2 regions of the Bacillus sp. GbtcB14 genome follow, and region 1 is predicted to be linked to the other one. Evidence: predicted binding sites of a transcription regulator. Region 1 holds the regulator's gene; the other holds the start of a gene.
What was found. The regulator Rex, encoded in region 1, represses fermentation and respiration genes when NADH is low (regulators of the CRP and FNR family bind a similar motif). The targets are predictions, from matches to a motif close to TTGTGAAATATTTCACAA.
Positions count from the first base shown of each region.

Region 2: a site for Rex is predicted at 7,501-7,518, ahead of KVT31_RS24765 (DoxX family membrane protein). Genes of this name have one in related genera too.

Region 1 is NZ_JAGXJT010000027.1:1,083-11,170, forward strand. Features, by position in the region: gene tsaB (tRNA (adenosine(37)-N6)-threonylcarbamoyltransferase complex dimerization subunit type 1 TsaB) at 1-311, shown strand, start outside; gene rimI (ribosomal protein S18-alanine N-acetyltransferase) at 325-768, shown strand; gene tsaD (tRNA (adenosine(37)-N6)-threonylcarbamoyltransferase complex transferase subunit TsaD) at 768-1,784, shown strand; gene KVT31_RS28800 (ABC-F family ATP-binding cassette domain-containing protein) at 2,205-4,139, opposite strand; gene KVT31_RS28805 (redox-sensing transcriptional repressor Rex) at 4,327-4,956, shown strand; gene KVT31_RS28810 (YdiK family protein) at 4,986-5,177, opposite strand; gene KVT31_RS28815 (CPBP family intramembrane glutamic endopeptidase) at 5,174-5,923, opposite strand; gene groES (co-chaperone GroES) at 6,325-6,609, shown strand; gene groL (chaperonin GroEL) at 6,648-8,282, shown strand; purine riboswitch at 8,423-8,524, shown strand; gene guaA (glutamine-hydrolyzing GMP synthase) at 8,689-10,088, shown strand, end outside.
Region 2 is NZ_JAGXJT010000012.1:20,218-30,305, forward strand. Features, by position in the region: gene KVT31_RS24735 (TnsD family Tn7-like transposition protein) at 1-35, shown strand, start outside; gene KVT31_RS24740 (SIR2 family protein) at 279-1,748, shown strand; gene KVT31_RS24745 (DUF6414 family protein) at 1,806-2,636, shown strand; gene KVT31_RS24750 (NYN domain-containing protein) at 2,779-3,630, shown strand; gene KVT31_RS24755 (DUF1643 domain-containing protein) at 3,886-4,404, shown strand; gene KVT31_RS24760 (S9 family peptidase) at 4,819-6,774, shown strand; gene KVT31_RS24765 (DoxX family membrane protein) at 6,950-7,456, opposite strand; gene KVT31_RS24770 (SDR family oxidoreductase) at 7,829-8,605, shown strand; gene KVT31_RS24775 (methionine ABC transporter permease) at 8,790-9,458, opposite strand; gene KVT31_RS24780 (methionine ABC transporter ATP-binding protein) at 9,433-10,088, opposite strand, start outside.

The DNA of each region.
Region 1 (10,088 bases):
ATGAAGGAGAGCATTTAACTTCTATAGAAGAAGACCGAATCATCCTTATTGTAGACTGGTTGCAAATGTTAAAGGATAAAGGGAAGCCGATTTTATTTATTGGTAACGATGTTAAACTGCACAAAGAAACAATAATAGAACATTTAGGCGATCAAGCTGTATTTGCTCCTTTTACTAAAAATAACCCTAGACCAAGTGAACTGGCGTTTTTAGGATTACAAAAAGAAGAACAAGATGTACATTCATTTGTTCCTAGTTATCTTCGTTTAGCTGAAGCTGAAACAAAGTGGTTAGAAAGTCAAAATAAGTAGGAGCTTGCAGAAGATGGATATGATATTTAGAAAGATGGAACTCGATGATATCGCTCAAATTGTAGCTATTGAAGAAGCATCTTTTTCAACGCCTTGGACTGCAGATGCCTTTCACCGTGAGTTAACGATGAATGAACATGCACATTATGTTGTGCTAGAAAAAGATGGTCGTGTAATTGGGTATTGTGGATTGTGGATAATTATTGATGAATCACATATAACAAATATAGCTATTTTGCCAGAATACAGAGGTCAAAAGCTAGGAGATGCTTTATTGAAAGAAGTTATTTCTGAAGCGAAAGATCTAGGGGTAAAAACGATGACACTTGAAGTACGTGTATCAAATGAAGTAGCAAAGCAGTTATACAAAAAATACGGATTTCAAAATGGTGGAATTCGTAAACGATACTATGCAGACAATCAGGAAGATGGTCTCGTAATGTGGGTGAATATATAATGGAAAAAAATACGATTATACTTGGTATTGAAACAAGTTGTGATGAAACAGCAGTAGCAGTTGTTAAAAATGGAACGGAAATTATTGCGAATGTCGTTGCATCACAAATTGAAAGTCATAAACGTTTTGGCGGAGTTGTACCAGAGATTGCATCTCGTCATCATGTAGAAGAAATTACAGTTGTGTTAGAAGAAGCTTTAAAAGAAGCAAATATCACATTTGATGATATTGATGCAATTGCTGTAACAGAAGGACCTGGTTTAGTAGGAGCGCTTCTAATAGGCGTAAATGCAGCGAAAGCAGTGGCTTTTGCACATGATATTCCTCTAGTGGGTGTTCATCATATCGCCGGGCACATTTATGCGAACCGTTTAGTAAAAGAAGTTCAATTCCCACTACTATCACTTGTTGTATCTGGTGGACATACGGAGCTTGTTTATATGAAAGAACATGGTTCATTCGAAGTGATTGGTGAAACAAGAGATGATGCAGCTGGAGAGGCATATGATAAAGTAGCTCGTACGTTATCTATGCCATATCCAGGTGGCCCTCATATTGATCGCCTTGCACATGAAGGGGAACCAACAATCGTTCTGCCTCGTGCATGGCTAGAACCTGATTCGTATGATTTCAGTTTTAGTGGATTGAAATCAGCAGTTATCAACACTGTGCATAACGCAAAACAACGCGGGATAGAAATTGCACCAGAAGATTTAGCAGCAAGTTTCCAAGAGAGTGTAATAGATGTACTTGTAACGAAAGCATCTCGTGCAGCGGAAGCGTATAACGTAAAGCAACTGCTTCTTGCTGGTGGAGTAGCTGCGAATAAAGGACTTCGCGCACGTTTGGAAGCGGAATTTGCGGCAAAAGAAAATATTGAGCTAATTATTCCTCCATTATCTTTATGTACCGATAATGCAGCAATGATTGCAGCGGCAGGTACAATTGCATATGAACAAGGAAAACGTGCTACATTAGCTTTAAATGCAAATCCAGGATTAGATATTGAAGCATAGTTATGCACAAAATTAACCACAGCTTGTGGATAAAACCCATATTATCTGTTGATAATGTGGGTTTTATTGTGTATATAAAATGTTGATAACTTTTTTGTTAATTGTGGATAATGTGGAAAAGTTGTTTTGGGGTTTATTTTACAAAGGTGGATATGTGTATAAACTTGTGGATAAATCAGATGAAGTCTGACCTTTAAATGTATTCTTTTTCGGGAAATAAATAACAAGAAGATATCTCTAAAAAACATTTTGAAATGCGCTCTTATGATAGGAGTTATTAACAATGTCAAACTTTGTCGGTAAATCGATATGTCGTGTCGAATTGTTTATACAATATGACGTTCATCCCAACTAAAAGACAAAAAGGATGTCGCATAGTCAAAAATCCCGACTTATGAGACATCCTTCTTATTCATACTTTTATAAATGTAATTCTTCCCATTCTGCCATACATGCATCAAGTTGCTCTTGTAGTGTTTGCTTTTTCGTTGTAATTTCACTAGCCTTTTCATAATCTGCATATATTTCTGGTAAGCAAAGTTGATCTTCTAACGTAGCAATTTCTTCTTCAAATTCTACAATATTTTGTTCTAGCTCCTCAATTTTTCGAGTGCGTTGACGTTCTAATTGTTTACGCTCTTTTTCTTCGAGATAATTTAATTTTTCTTGAGCTACAGTTTTTTGAACAGGTGCTTGGTTTTCTTGCTGTTCTTGTTGTTCAAATGCTGCGCGTTCAATCATTTCATTTTTCTTTTCAACGTAGTAATCATAGTCCCCTAAATATTCCTGTGCACCTTCTGTTGATAACTCAACAACGGTCGTCGTTACACGATTAATGAAGTAGCGGTCATGTGAGACAAATAGAAGGGTGCCTGGATAATCAATTAAAGCATTCTCCAAAATCTCTTTACTATTTAAATCAAGATGGTTCGTAGGTTCATCTAGAATTAATAAATTCGATTTTTGCATCATAAGTTTTGCAAGAGCTAATCGAGCTTTTTGTCCACCACTAAGAGAAGATACTGGTTTTAGTACATCATCTCCTGTGAATAAGAAGTTACCTAATATCGTGCGAATTTCTTTTTCGGGCTGCAATGGATATTCATCCCATAACTCATTTAAAACTCGCTTAGAAGATGTTAAGTTCGCTTGTTCTTGATCATAATAACCAACAGATACATTGGATCCAAAAGAAACATTACCATTTAATAGTGGTAACTTATTCACAAGTGATTTTAATAATGTGGATTTCCCAATTCCGTTTGGACCAACTAAAGCAACGCTATCCCCGCGAGTTAAGCGCATAGTTACATGTTCAATAATAGGATCCTCATCATAGCCGATAGTTGCATCCTTTACTTGTAAAACATCATTTCCACTTTGTTTTTCGATATCGAAGTGGAAGGATGCTGACTTAGAATCACCTAATGGTCTAGTCAATAATTCCATTCTATCTAATTGTTTACGACGGCTTTGCGCACGTTTTGTCGTAGATGCGCGAGCTATATTTTTTTGAACGAAATCCTCAAGCTTAGCGATTTCATCTTGTTGTTTTTCATAACGTTTCATGTCTTGCTCGTATAATGCTGATTTTAAGTCTAAATATTTACTGTAGTTACCAACAAATCGTCTGCTTTCTTTATTCGAAATTTCATATACTTGTGTAACGAGTTTATCTAAGAAATAACGGTCATGAGAAACGATTAGTATTGCGCCAGGATAGCCTTGTAAATATTGTTCAAGCCATGTCAATGTTTCGATGTCTAAATGGTTTGTAGGCTCGTCCAAAATAAGTAGGTCTGGTTTCGTTAATAATAATTTACCGAGAGCTAATCTTGTTTTTTGTCCACCGCTTAATGTAGAAATCGTCGTCTGGTGCGTTTCAACTGGGAAGCCAAGACCACTTAAAATCGAGCGAATATCTGCTTCGTACTGATATCCACCTTGATCTTTATAATCTAATTGTAATTGGTCATAGTCAGCTAATAATCTTTCATATGTAGCCTCGTTTGAAAAGTTTTCTTCTTTTCCCATCTCTTGCTCTAGCCTTCGAAGTTTTGTCTCCATTTGTTGCAAGTGTGTAAAGACGGTTAACATTTCATCCCAAATTGTTAAAGACGTTTCTAACCCGGTATTCTGAGCTAAATATCCGATTGAGACATCTTTCGGTTTTATAATTTCGCCACCATCATGGGATAGCTCACCAGCTATTATTTTTAATAATGTAGATTTTCCGGCTCCATTTCGTCCGACTAATGCGATACGATCTTTCGTTTGAACTTCTAATTTTATGTTTGCAAGAATCGTTTCTGCACCGTATAATTTCGTAAGCGCGTTTACTTGTAATAAAATCAATGTTTTCACCTCAAATAATTTCTTAACTTTGCCATGTTTATATTTCTCAATCATACTAAAAATAGTGTATAGTTTAAAATAAAGAGAGAATACTTCTTCTCTTTATTATACAGGGAAATTCATGAGTGCTAAACTTCTGTATTTGATTCAAGTATATGAATAAAGATAGGAAGAGAGGAGAGGTTATATGGATCAGCAAAAAATTCCACAGGCCACTGCCAAACGATTGCCTCTATACTATCGATTTATCCAAAACTTATCTCTTTCTGGTAAGCAACGTGTTTCATCAGCCGAATTGAGCGAAGCGGTAAAAGTTGATTCCGCAACGATTCGAAGAGATTTTTCATATTTTGGAGCGTTAGGGAAAAAAGGTTATGGATATAACGTAAATTATTTATTATCATTTTTCCGTGAAACACTCGACCAAGATGATATAACACGTGTAGCGCTTATTGGAGTAGGTAATTTAGGGACCGCTTTCTTACATTATAATTTCACGAAAAACAATAATACAAAAATTGAAATGGCGTTTGATGTTAGTGAAGAGAAAGTCGGGACAGAAATCGGGGGCATTCCTGTATATCATTTAGATGAATTAGAAGAACGTTTATCAACTGATATACAAGTGGCAATATTAACAGTACCCGCTACAGTAGCACAATCTGTAGCAGATAGATTGGCAGAAACGAATGTGCATGGTATTTTAAATTTCACACCAGCACGCTTAAATGTGTCAGACAATATAAGAATTCATCATATTGATTTAGCAGTAGAGCTACAAACACTGGTTTACTTTTTGAAGAATTATCCACAATAAAACGCAGAGGAAGCAACCTCTGCGTTTTATTATTGTTTTTTCTTTGTGAATTTAACTAAGATAAGGCGAAGTGCCAAATTAAAATCAATTGTTGCCATAACTGCGAATAGTATTGTCCACATATTCCAGATTGTATCTGTTACGTTCGTAATGGCGAAGCGTGTAAAGATACATCCTAGAAGGAAGTACAATGCAGCCATGAACAATGGTGAGTTTCTCATACTAAAAATCCTCCGATAAAGCCTTGCATTTTTTCAGCTTCTTTAATCATTTCTTGAATTTGTTCATTGCTCATTAAAACTTGAGCAACTGCAACTAATGTATTCATTGCGACATGAGCTGCGATAGGGACGATAATACGCTTCGTTTTTACATATAAAAAGGCGAATACGAGTCCCATAGAAGTGTATACCAATAAGTGAGTGAAATCAAAATGAATTGCTGCGAATACGAGAGAACTAATGATAGCAGCAATAAAGAAGTTAAACTTCTTATAAAGTGTACCAAATAAAATTTTTCTAAATACGATTTCTTCCAAAATAGGTCCTATTATAGAGATGACGATAAGGAACCAAGGTGTCGTTCTAGCGATATCCATAAGTCTCGCTGTATTTTCTGATCCAGGTTTAATTCCTAATACACGCATTTCTATCATACCGGCAATACTTTGTGAGAAAAATGCTAGGAAGAACCCGATAAAAATCCAACCAATCGTAGCTGGAACAGTAGAGCGCGTTGTATCTAAACGTCTGTCACGAATATCTGTTCTAAGTAACCAAAGTACGATACATAATGCAATAAAGAAGCTAATGATTGCCCAGTGGCCAGTTATGAGTTGAAATTTCTCTTCTCTAGTAAATCCCCTGTTATCATAAAGTCCAGTTTTCAGCAGAAGTGGTAATCCAGCAATGGATGATAACTGCATTAAAATGTATGTAACGATAACCCACCAATATTGTTTTTTCAAATGGTTTAACCATCCTTTCTAACTCTAGTGTATGAGATAAGGTAGGATAACATGTAAGTATGCTACCTACGATATAAACCTCACTTAAATTATGTTTTTTTCGTAAATCCTTATTTGAAATTATAATAGAAGACAGGAGAAAGTTGTGTGTGTAGCGAAAACAACTTAGGGTGTCCTTTCATATTGTAACATACGAGTAGTGGAAACAACGATTCATATAGTAAAGGTAGAAGAAGAGGGACTCTATATAGAAAAGTGTATAGCTTAATTTGCGAAAAAATTATGATTTTTTTACTTGCAAAAGAAATTGAGATTATTTATTATTATAAGTGTGTTAGCACTCGAGTGACTTGAGTGCTAATAAATAAAATTTACATAACAAAATGAGGAGGTTATTGTTCATGCTAAAGCCATTAGGTGATCGCGTTGTAATTGAGCTTGTTCAAGCAGAAGAAAAAACAGCAAGTGGTATTGTATTACCAGACACTGCAAAAGAAAAACCACAAGAGGGTAAAGTTATTGCAGTAGGTACTGGTCGAGTGCTTGAAAATGGTGAGCGTGTTGCTTTAGAGGTAGCAGCAGGTGATCTTATCATCTTCTCAAAATATGCAGGTACTGAAGTGAAATACGAAGGTACTGACTACTTGATTTTACGTGAAAGTGACATTTTAGCAGTTATCGGTTAATTATATAAATCTTAAAAAATTCAAGGGGGTCAATTATTATGGCAAAAGATATTAAATTTAGTGAAGAAGCACGTCGTTCGATGCTTCGCGGTGTCGACACTCTTGCAAACGCAGTTAAAGTAACGCTTGGACCAAAAGGTCGTAACGTTGTACTTGAGAAAAAATTCGGTTCACCACTTATTACAAATGACGGTGTAACAATCGCAAAAGAAATCGAATTAGAAGATGCATTCGAAAACATGGGTGCAAAATTAGTAGCAGAAGTTGCTAGCAAAACAAATGATGTAGCTGGTGACGGAACAACAACTGCAACTGTATTAGCACAAGCTATGATTCGTGAAGGTCTTAAAAACGTAACAGCTGGTGCGAACCCAATGGGTCTTCGTAAAGGTATCGAAAAAGCTGTTACTGCTGCAATTGCAGAATTAAAAGAGATTTCTAAACCAATCGAAGGTAAATCTTCTATCGCACAAGTAGCTGCTATTTCTGCGGCTGACGAAGAAGTTGGTCAATTAATCGCTGAAGCAATGGAGCGCGTTGGTAACGACGGTGTTATTACTTTAGAAGAGTCTAAAGGATTCACAACAGAATTAGACGTAGTAGAAGGTATGCAATTTGATCGTGGATATGCATCTCCTTACATGATTACTGATTCTGACAAAATGGAAGCAGTTCTTGATAACCCATACATCTTAATTACTGATAAGAAGATTTCTAACATCCAAGAAATCTTACCAGTATTAGAGCAAGTGGTACAACAAGGTAAACCACTTCTTATCATCGCTGAAGACGTAGAAGGCGAAGCTTTAGCTACATTAGTAGTGAACAAACTTCGTGGTACATTCAATGTAGTAGCTGTTAAAGCTCCTGGATTTGGTGACCGTCGTAAAGCAATGCTAGAAGATATCGCAATTTTAACTGGTGGCGAAGTAATCACTGAAGAATTAGGTCGTGACTTAAAATCTGCTACAATTGAATCTTTAGGACGCGCTGGTAAAGTTGTTGTAACGAAAGAAAACACAACTGTAGTTGAAGGTATCGGAAATTCACAACAAATCGAAGCTCGCATTGGCCAAATCCGTGCGCAATTAGAAGAAACTACTTCTGAATTCGATCGTGAAAAATTACAAGAGCGTCTTGCAAAACTTGCAGGTGGCGTAGCGGTAATTAAAGTAGGTGCAGCAACTGAAACTGAGTTAAAAGAGCGCAAACTTCGTATTGAAGATGCACTTAACTCAACTCGTGCAGCAGTAGAAGAAGGTATCGTTGCAGGTGGTGGTACTTCACTTATGAACGTATACACGAAAGTAGCTTCTATCGTAGCTGAAGGTGACGAAGCAACAGGTATCAACATCGTACTTCGCGCACTAGAAGAGCCAGTTCGTCAAATCGCAATCAACGCTGGTCTAGAAGGATCTGTAGTTGTAGAGCGTCTAAAAGGCGAAAAAGTAGGCGTTGGTTTCAACGCAGCTACTGGCGAGTGGGTTAACATGCTTGAAACTGGTATCGTAGATCCAGCTAAAGTAACTCGCTCTGCACTTCAAAACGCAGCATCTGTTGCAGCTATGTTCTTAACGACTGAAGCTGTAGTAGCTGACAAACCAGAACCAAATGCACCAGCAATGCCTGACATGGGCGGCATGGGCATGGGCGGTATGGGCGGAATGATGTAATTCCGTTTGTCCTAAAAAACATCCATTTCTATATAGAAATGGATGTTTTTTTATGTTTTTTAGAAAAGGAAATGAATTTCTGTAGAATTTTGTCGCTTTCTCTCTTGACCATATCGATACTTCATTGTTAGAATCTAGGAAGATAATATAAAACGATCCTTCATATATCCTCAAAGATAAGGTTTGAGAGTCTCTACCGGGTTACCGTAAACAACCTGACTATGAAGGCAGTGTGTCTTATATTTATAAAGAGCGGAGACTATCTTTCTTTATAAAGCCAGACCCCTGCCTTTTCTTTGTTATGAGACTAGAGGCGGAGGACTGGCTTTTTTTATTATATTAGTAATGCTTTTTGCCAAATTGGTGAAAATATTTATATACGAGAACTAACGTTGGGGTGATTATTTTGAAGAAGCAGCATGATACAATTATCGTTTTAGATTTTGGGAGTCAGTACAATCAGTTAATAGCACGTCGAATTCGTGAGTTCGGTGTATACAGTGAACTTCATCCACATACAATTACTGCAGAAGAAATTAAAGCAATGAATCCAAAAGGGATTATCTTCTCTGGTGGACCGAATAGTGTATACGGTGAAGGCGCATTACATTGTGATGAAAAAATCTTTGAACTAGGATTACCGATTTTCGGTATTTGTTACGGTATGCAGCTTATGACACAACACTTCGGTGGTAAAGTAGAACGTGCAAACCACCGTGAGTACGGAAAAGCTGTTCTTAAAGTAGAGAACGAATCAAAATTATATGCGAACCTTCCAGAAGAGCAAGTTGTATGGATGAGCCATGGTGACTTAGTAACTGGTTTACCTGAAGGATTCGTAGTAGATGCAACAAGTGAGTCTTGTCCAATTGCTGGTATGAGCAATGAAGACAAAAACTTATACGGTGTACAATTCCACCCAGAAGTACGTCACTCTGAGCATGGTAACGATTTAATTAAAAACTTCGTATTCGGCGCATGTGGTTGTTCTGAAGGATGGAACATGGAGAACTTTATCGAAGTAGAATTAGAGAAAATCCGTGAAACTGTTGGAGACAAAAAAGTACTATGCGCACTTAGCGGTGGTGTAGATTCTTCTGTTGTAGCAGTATTAATTCATAAAGCAATCGGTGACCAATTAACATGTATTTTCGTTGACCACGGTTTACTTCGTAAAGATGAAGCAGAAGGTGTTATGAAAACATTTAGCGAAGGCTTCCATATGAACGTTATTAAAGTGGATGCGAAAGAGCGCTTCATGAACAAGTTAAAAGGTGTAGAAGATCCAGAGCAAAAACGTAAAATCATCGGTAATGAATTCATTTACGTATTTGATGATGAAGCTTCTAAATTACAAGGAATGGACTTCTTAGCACAAGGTACACTTTACACGGACATCGTTGAAAGTGGTACAGCAACTGCACAAACAATTAAATCTCACCATAACGTTGGTGGACTTCCAGAAGACATGCAGTTCAAATTAATTGAGCCTTTAAACACGTTATTTAAAGATGAAGTACGTGTATTAGGATCAGAACTAGGAATTCCTGATGAGATCGTATGGCGTCAACCATTCCCAGGCCCTGGTCTTGGTATTCGTGTATTAGGTGAAATCACAGAAGAGAAATTAGAAATCGTTCGTGAATCTGATGCGATTTTACGTGAAGAAATTATTAAAGCAGGCTTAGACCGCGAAGTTTGGCAATACTTCACTGCGCTTCCTGGTATGCGTAGCGTAGGTGTTATGGGTGACGAGCGTACTTACGATTACACAGTAGGTATCCGTGCAGTAACATCTATCGACGG
Region 2 (10,088 bases), on a different contig from region 1:
TGTTAGTGGATCAAAATGAGTATGACATAACATAAAAGGCTTCCTTGTAAAAAGGAAGCCTTTTATGTTATGTCATTAATACCATGTAAAGCAACAAAGAATGGATATTTTATGAATAAAAACAAGTGCATTCATTTAATTGGAAGATTTGAAACGCTTATTATCACTCTTAATATCAAGTGTTAATAATATGACAAAATATGATAAAAAAAGTTATAATTATAGATAAATACAAATTTTGGGCGATTTTTATACAATAAGGAAAGGAACATAATAATATGACTGATTTATATAACAATTATCTAACAGAATCACTAGATAATTTATTGAATTGTATTAAAGAGATGCAATGTCGACCTATTTTATTCGTCGGTTCAGGAATATCAAGAAGATATATGGGATCACCTTCTTGGATAGGGTTGTTAGAAAAAATCATAGAAGAAAACCCTCTTATTGATTCGTCATTGGATTATTATATTAAAGATACAAGAGAGAATGGAAAAGATAATTTACCAGGTGTTGCTGAACAATTTGTTAATCCCTATTTTAAGTATGCTTTTCAAAAAGATGTGATAGCAGAAGAGGTTTTTCCTGCATATGTTTATTTAAGAGAATTTGAGAAGGATATATGCTTAAAGTCAAAAGCAGTTGATATTATTAGTAGTTATTGCAAGACCTTTGAAACAGAATATGATAATTTGACACATCCAGCCCTAGAGGAATTGCAATTATTGAGCCAAATAGACCCACATGCTATCATAACAACCAATTATGATGAAATGTTAGAAAAAATTTTTCCTAATTATGAAGTAATAGTTGGACAACAGATTATAAGAAGGTCTATGTATACACATGTAGGAGAAATCTTGAAAATCCACGGAACAACAAAAGAAGCTAATAGTATTGTTCTACATCAAGAAGATTATAAGCATTTTATGAAAAAGAAAAAATACTTATCTGCACAGCTATTAACTTATTTCATTGAGCACCCATTAGTGATAATGGGGTATTCTGTGCAAGACGAAAATATAAAAGATATTTTATCAGATATTGCTGAAATGTTGGATGATGCAAATCACCTAATCTCTAATATTTGGTTGGTAGAATGGCAAGAACATATCAATAAAGAACAACCAATGGCAAAAGAGAAATTAATTGATTTAGGTAATAATCGTTCTTTACGCGTTAATGTAATAGTAGTTGATGATTATATTGAACTATATAAGACGCTTGGTAAGAGTGTGGTAGTTGATAAAGTGAACATGAAGTTACTCAGAAATCTTTCGCGAAGCGTTTATAACATTGTTAGAAGTAAAACTACTCAACTAAATGTAAACATCGCGACTTTAAATGCATTTTCCGATGAAGAACATTTATTTAATGTATTAAGTGTTCAAGATTTAAATCCAGAGGCATTAACAGCTATTTATCAATATAGATTGTCTGATATTACCAACGATTGGGAAAAACATAATAGTGAAGGCGTTAAAATATTACAGCAAATTCGAGAACGTACAAGATATGATATAAGAAATAGTCAAAATAAATATCATATTGATATGAATATTGGGAGAAAACCGACAGCTGATAGATGGTATTCAGAAGCAGCTAAACAATTATTAACAAATATATATTATCAACGTCCGACAAGAATAACACTTGATGACGGAGAAGAAGTTGATTATCCTATTTTAGAAATGGAGTATGAGGAGCCATCTGAACGAGTTGGAGTAACAATACTGGCTTAATACATATTTTTCGATTTGGGAAAAAGATAGAGAAAATTCACAGAAAGAAGTGGGGATATGTTTATACCTGAGTTATATTATTGTGATCGAAGAAAAGTAGAAGAGTTATTAAGTATGCTCCTTGATAATTTTGCTACTGAATATAAAATCACGCAAAGTAAAGATAAAAAACATGATGTGCAGATAAGTGCAGAAGTTTTTAAAGTGCTTGCTAAATATAATATGGTTGATTCAACAACAGAAAACAAAGAAACTAATGTAAAAAGTACAAACTCTTCTCTTTTTAAAGATCTTTATACGCTATTGAACGAAAAAGGTACTGTTCAATCATTAATAGGATACGATGAAGGAATTTTAAAGCAATTAAAAACAGGGGAATTTGTAGAGGTGGAAGGAGTATTTAAACAATCTCCAGCAGAATTAGTATTAGCAAGTTCTATGGATGCAGTACGAAAATTTCAACCTCTTATGGAAATGGCACCATCTTTAGCAATGAGCGATATAGAACCTGAAAAAATACAAGCATTTACTACATTTTTTACATCCGATAAAACAACAATGATTATTGACCCAGAAGATGAAGCAACAAATGGGTATAAATTTTTCACAACATTAAAGGTTACTGACTTTATAGAAGATCGCTATGAAATCGAAGGACAGATGAGAATTTTAGGGAAAGTTCGTAAAATTATTCGACCCCTTCAATCGGTAGATTTAATTAAACTATTGCCAGGAAGAATGAGAGTGAAACCAGAAGAATTGATAGAAAAATTCATGCAAAATAATTCTGCTGGCAATGTATATTTTGATGTTGATGAAATTACGGAAGAATCATTTGTGTTAAAAGGACCTGCTATTGAGATTACACCTATTGCTGTGTATATCTAAGGTGGTTTTTTGCAGAAATGATAATATTCAATTGAAGTAAATGTATTTTATGTAATAAAAAAAGGGATTAGCAATATATTTGCAGAATATCATATTAAGGAATCTTAATAAAATTGTAAAATTTTCAAAAGGAACGGGACATATGGATAAAGAAAAATTAAACACAATAGTTTATATTGATTATGAAAATGTACACTACAACCTTATTAATGGGTATAAGAATATTTTTGAGTGCAACTTTTTCAATAAGCTAAAAAAATTTTTAGAAGATAAAGGCTATTCTATTTTAGATATGATAGCGTATTGCAATTTTGATATAAAAGATATGCACGATTCTTTTCATCAAACTAAACTTCATCAATTTGGAATTGATACTCGACATACTACAAACAATGGAAAAAACTATGCTGATATCCAAATTACAGCAGATGTTCTAGAACAAGTTTATAGTAACAAAAATTTAGATTGTATAATCATAATTTCAAATGATAAAGATATGACTCCATTAATTAAAACAGCGAGAAAAGTAAAAGATAATGTATCTTTAGTCTTATTCAAAAGTAATTATGATGAAGTTTTATTAGCGTGTCCAAATCAACACTTTTTTATTGACGATATTTTAGAAATAAAAATTGATGAGGTAAATGGGTTAAAAGAGGAAATAAAAAATAATTTAAGTAACTATATACAAAAAGATTTTATTGATCAAGGGAAAGTTCCACCGTGTATTTCACTAGAAAGATATGTAGAGAGCACAGTAAAGTGGCATAAAATATTTGAATATGAAGTCATAAGATTGCTGAGTTTATTGGAAAAAGAGGGCGATATTGTAATACATAAGTATACAATCGGATCCTCAAATAGAGAACATATAGGTATTATTACACCAGAGTTTGAGAAGTATTTCCAAGATCCAAAGCCAATTCATAAAATTAATAATTACTTTGCTGAAAATAAAATTATGAGCTACTATAATAAATTCACACAAAAATAAACAAAAAAATATTGCATCTTTTTAATTTTCTTGTATATAATAAGAATATAAAAAAATACAATACTTTTAAAAAAAACAAGTTATTAAAAAAACAATACTTTAAAAATTACAACGTTTTAAAAATTACAATTATTTAAACAGTGAAAAAGTCTTTGATTTTTAATCAAAGGCTTTTTCTTTGTTATCCATTGCTATTACTAAAATAGTTATAACAGAATCAATAATAAATTATGCGAACAGTGGGATGAAAAAATGATGAAGAAAAAAGAGGGCATAATGAAATGTGAGGTATTCATGTCTGATAATGAAAAATATCGTTATCAGTTAACAAGAACATGGGATGATACAAAAGATAATGCAACCATCATTATGTTAAATCCTAGCAAGGCAGAGTTATTCATAACTGATAAAACTGTAATGAATGTTCAAAATTTCTTAATTAAAAATAATTATGGTTCCATGACTATAGTAAATATATTTTCCTACATGACTACAAATCCCTCGTATTTAAAAGAGAGAGAAGAAGTCTTTGAATCAGAAAATGATAAATTTATATATAAAGCTTGCAAAGATGCAGAACTTATTATTGTTGCATGGACAAGGGACAAGCATACAAGAAGAAAAAGAGAAATAGAAAATCTGATTTATCCATTTAACAAAAAAGTAATGTGTTTTCAAGATGAAAAAGGACTAAAGCCCAGACATCCAAGAGACTTAAATGACAAAACATGGACTTTGGATTCCTATCCTTTTCCTCTATATGAAGAAGATTGATGCCAGTATACAACTTTGTTTGTCACTCCTATTTTTTTCAGTATGTAACTTTATTGTATGGATTATTTTCCCTTGAACGTAGGGATGATGGTTTTAGAACTTTTTAGTATGTGACTTTGTTGGTTATGAACATATAGTTATGGCTTTAAAATAAATTTATGAATTTGTACCCCTTTAGATATTTTATCTAAAGGGGTATTTTTGTGTCGAAAAAGAATATCTAAAATTGAAAAATGGATAGAGAGAGATGGACAGAACCCTGCTAATAAAAGTTTTACTTTATTTTATCGGATTTGGAATAAAACTACTTTTATTTATCTGAATTTTCCGTTATTATTTTAAGTATTCGTGAACAATTTCCTTTATTACTACAAAAAGAGACGAGAGATTTATGGACATTACAAGGGGGTATTAATGAAAGTGAATGAAAAAACATATTTAAGTATAGAAGAGATTATTTCATTACCGACCTTATCAAGTACAAATATAAGCGATGACGGAAAAAACGTAGCGTTTGTTAAGAGAACAGCTAACTGGAAGAGCAATACATATAGAAATCATGTATGGATATATGAAACAGATAAAGGGCAAAGTTATCCATTAACGAATATGAATATGGATATAGATAGTACATGCCCAATATGGTCCCCAGATTCTAGGGATATCGCATACCTTAGCCCTGTTGGTGATGGGGAAAATCAGATCTTTGTTAAGTCAATGGATGGTTATGATAGGGTTCAAATTACTGATGAGAAAGAAGGGATCAGTACATTCAAATGGGATCCTACGGGTAAAGGTTTTTATTATATTGCACAGTCAAAAGAATGTGAGGAAATAAAGAAACGTAAGGAACTATATGGAGATTTTCAACATGTAGGTAAGGAACACCAGAACAATTGTTTATATTACATTGAAATAGAAAAAGTGATACAAAATGATAAAGAGGAACGCGAGATTAACGGTGTTTATCAACTAATGGATGGTAAGGATTTTTATATACATAATTTTGATATTTCAAATGATGGGAAAAAGGTTGTATGTATGGCTACACCAAGCCTAAATGATCATATGAATGGTGATCTATACATATTAGATGTTGAATCTAGGGAACTACAAAAGATGAATACAGATAAGTTATTGGGAGGGAGTGTTTGTTTTTCTCCTGAGGGCAGCAAAATATGTTACTCAGCAAGCATAAGAGAGAAGGATTACTATAAAAACCATATACAAGAGAGTACATTAGAGATATATGATCTGAATACTGGAGAACGAATTGTCCCTTTAACAAATTTTGATAGTACGATTATGCCATTACAGTGGACAGCTAAAGGAATTTTAATTCGATGGCAGGATAAAACGAATTACTGTATTGGATTGCTATGTGAGGATGGCACTGTGGAAATGTTAAGTGACAAAGTAGATGGCTTTATAATGGATGCCTTCATAACAATGGATGGAAACCATATAGCTTATAATAAGGCTATAACAAATGAAACTTTTGAAATCTATTTGGATGATAAAAAAATAACGAATGAAAATAGCTTTTTCGAAAGCAAGATTAAAAGTAACAGGGAAATCATCTCATGGCAAAGTAGTGATGGCCTTGAAATAGAGGGTGTTTTATCAACCCCTGTAGAGTTTAACGCAAATAAAAAATATCCTTTATTAGTAGTAATCCATGGTGGTCCGGCTTGGGCGTCCTTTCCGATATTTTCAGACTGTTTTAATGAGAAGTATCCGATTGAACAGTTTGTTGAAAAAGGCTTTATCGTTTTAGAACCAAACTACAGGGGAAGTTCTGGTTATGGTAATGAATTCTTAAAAGCAAATCATAGGAAACAAGGAATTGCTGACTATGAGGATGTGATATCTGGAGTGGATAAACTAGTTGAAGAAGGGATTGTAGATAAAGATAGAGTAGGAGTAATGGGATGGAGTAACGGGGGATATATATCAGCTTTCTGTTCTACATTTAGTAGTAGATTCAAAGCTATTTCGGTGGGGGGCGGAATTACTAACTGGAGTACTCATTATGTACATACAGATATCCCTTACTTTATTAGAATGTATTTAGGAGATACTCCATGGAATGATCCAGAGATATATAAGAAAACATCAGCAATGACATATATTAAATCAGCTTGTACGCCTACCTTAATTCAACATGGGGAAAAAGATGCAAGAATTCCAATTACAAATGCATATGAGCTACATCAAGGGTTAAGAGATATGGAAGTTGATACAGAATTAATGATATTTAAAGGAATGGCATATAGTTCTAATCAGCCAGGAATTCATGTGGCCATTATGAAGCAGAATTTGATGTGGTTTTCACACTATATTCTTGGAGAAAGTATGAAAGATTTTTAGTACTATATAATGGATATTGGCACAGGTGTTTTTGCTGTGCAACTGAGTCAGCTTGTTGTAAACTGCGTTTAAATCATTACTGAGAAGATTTAAATGACTATAAGATTTAGAGTAAATAAGAAAGAGCCTATACGTAGGCTCTTTTTCTTATTTATATTTTAAAAGTAAACTGTTACTACGCAGTTTTACTTAATTTATATGTTTCATGGTTGTTTTTACGGAAAAGTTTAGGAAAAACATAGCCATCTAATCCAATACGTCCAGCATTCTGTCCTGCAACTAAAATGAACATAGTTAAAATAAGCAGGTTTGGATTTACACTAACAGTTCCGCTTAATAAAAATGAAAGGTTCATTATGATTCCGAAAAATGCAGCTGTTTTTGTTAATCCACCTAAAATCAAACCTAGACCTACTAAAACTTCGCCCCATTGAACTAAAAAGCTAAATAGATCTGCATTTGGAAGAACAAAGTGTTGAAGGAAATCTGCCCACCAAACTTGTACAGCAGGGTGATCACCTGACGCCTGAGCGATAGCGCCTTTTAGAAAACCACTTGCGTCAAAGGATTGTCCGAAAACTTTACCTATTCCAGCAGTGAGCCATGCATATCCTATGTAAAGCCGTAAAAGTAATAATATGAAAGTAGCACGTTTATCAGTTCTTAAAAAATTGATAACCATTGAAATCCCTCCAATATTGTATTTACAAGTTTATTATATATTAATTGTGAAAAAATTCACAATGGAGAGAATGTGAACAAGGGTAGGTTGTGAATAATTGTTTTATTTTTTGTAACATTTTATCTGTTTTGATAAACTAAGAATAGAGATATATGGAAAGGAGACAAGGACTCAATATGTGGATGAACTTGTAATGATTAGAAATTAGATAGATGAATTTTTCTCTCATAAGTGAGGGGTTATTTAGCTATCTGTAAATCATGCAAGGACTGCATATTTGGCTTGTACATCCCCTTTGTAAGGATAGATACTTATGTGGGGAAATTTATATCTCTTATATAAAATATGCATCCTTTAAAATTGGAGGAGTATATGATGAATCAATTAAAACATAAAGTAGCAGTTGTTACAGGCGTAAGTCGTCTAGATGGTATAGGCGCAGCGATTTGTAAAGAATTAGCTGAAGCAGGATACGATATATTTTTTACATATTGGACAGCTTACGATAAAGAGATGCCTTGGGGCGTTGATCAAAGTGAACAAATACAATTAAAAGAAGAGTTACTAAAAAACGGTGTGAAAGTATCGAGTATGGAGTTAGATTTAACTCAGAGTGATGCACCGAAAGAGCTTATAAATAAAGTTACTGAACAACTGGGCTACCCTCATATATTAATTAATAATGCGGCGTATTCTACAAATAATGACTTCTCTAATTTGACTGCTGAAGATCTGGATAAGCATTACATGGTAAATGTTCGTGCGACTACGTTGTTAAGTAGTCAATTTGCCCGAGGATTTGATAAAAAATCCGGTGGTAGAATTGTGAATATGACTTCGGGGCAATCTCAAGGGCCTATGGCAGGAGAACTGGCATATGCAACAACAAAGGGAGCTATTGATGCTCTTACTAGTACGTTATCGGCGGAAGTGGCCCATTTAGGAATAACAGTGAATGCAATTAATCCAGGACCAACTAGCACAGGGTGGATGAATGAAGAGATAAAGAAAGGATTAAAACCAATGTTTCCTTTTGGCAGAATTGGTGAGCCAAAGGATGCAGCAAGACTTATTAAGTTTTTAGTAAGTGAAGAAGCAGAGTGGATTACGGGACAAGTTATTCATTCAGAGGGTGGATTTAAAAGATAAAGTGAAACTTTAATCAGTGGGGGGCATCCCCCACTGATTATTAACCCTCACCAATCGGGATTTTACGGGCAGTTGATTCCCCACCTAACTTCTTTTCTTCCGCTGAATTTTGAGGTGGGGGCTTACTGTCCACAAATAGAGGGATAAAAAGAAGGTATCTCACCCTGGTGAGATACCTTCTTTTTTAATCTTTCTTCAATCTTCGTGCAACACCATTTCCTAAAGACTGCAACCCTTGAACGAGGATAATTAAAATAAAGACTGTTGCATACATTACTTCAGGTTCGTAGCGTAAATGTCCGAATCGATACGCTAAATCACCCAAACCGCCAGCACCTACAAGTCCAGCCATTGCTGTTGCACCGATTAAACCGATCGTTGCAATTGTTAAGCCAAGTACAAGGGAGGGACGAGCTTCTTTCACCATAACGTGCCAAATGATTTTTATAGTAGAAACGCCCATTGCTTGGTAAGCCTCAATAACACCACGATCCACTTCTAATAAAGCTGTCTCCATTAATCGTGCAATATAAGGAGCCGTGAATACGACAAGTGGTACGATAACACCTTGCACACCAATGGATGTTCCCATTAGAAACTTTGTGAAAGGTAAAATGAAGAATAATAGAATGATAAATGGAAGAGAGCGAATGATATTAATAACGGTATTAAGAATAGGATAAATGATTTTATTTTCGTGCTGTCCACCAGGTCTCGTTAAAACAAGTGTGACACCAAGTGGCAGTGCAATAAGGATAGAGATGAATAGTGAAATAGATGTCATTTGAAATGTTTGGATTGTTGCTTCCCATATGACTTTACCCCATTCATCCAAAAAGGACTTGTTTCCCATAATCTGTTCTACCTCCTTCTACAATGATCCCTTGCTCTTGTAAGAATGATAAAGCGCGGTCTACTTCATTTTTTTCACCCTGCATATGAATGACTAGTTTCCCATATGCTTCATGTTTTAACTGTGTGATATTACCGGATAAAATATTTGGATACACTTGAAAACGTTTTGTAGCGATAGCTAATGCTGGTTCGCCAGAAGAGTTTCCTATAAATGAAAGTGTTACGATTTCTCCGGTTCTTTGTAGTTCTTTTTGTACCTCTTCTGGAATTTTAGCTGCAAATGCACTATTTACGAATTTCTTCGTTGTTATATGTTGTGGATTGGTGAAAATATCTTTCACAGTCCCACTTTCGATTACTGCTCCATGTTCCATAACAGCAACTCGGTCACATATACGCTGGATGACATTCATTTCATGTGTAATTAATAAAATTGTAATCCCGATTTCTTCATTAATCTTTAATAACAAATCAAGGATAGATTCAGTTGTTTCGGGGTCTAAAGCACTCGTTGCTTCGTCACTTAATAACACTTCAGGTTCATGAGATAGTGCACGAGCGATTGCTACACGTTGTTTTTGGCCGCCAGAAAGTTCACTTGGATATGAATCTTTTCGATTAAAAAGAT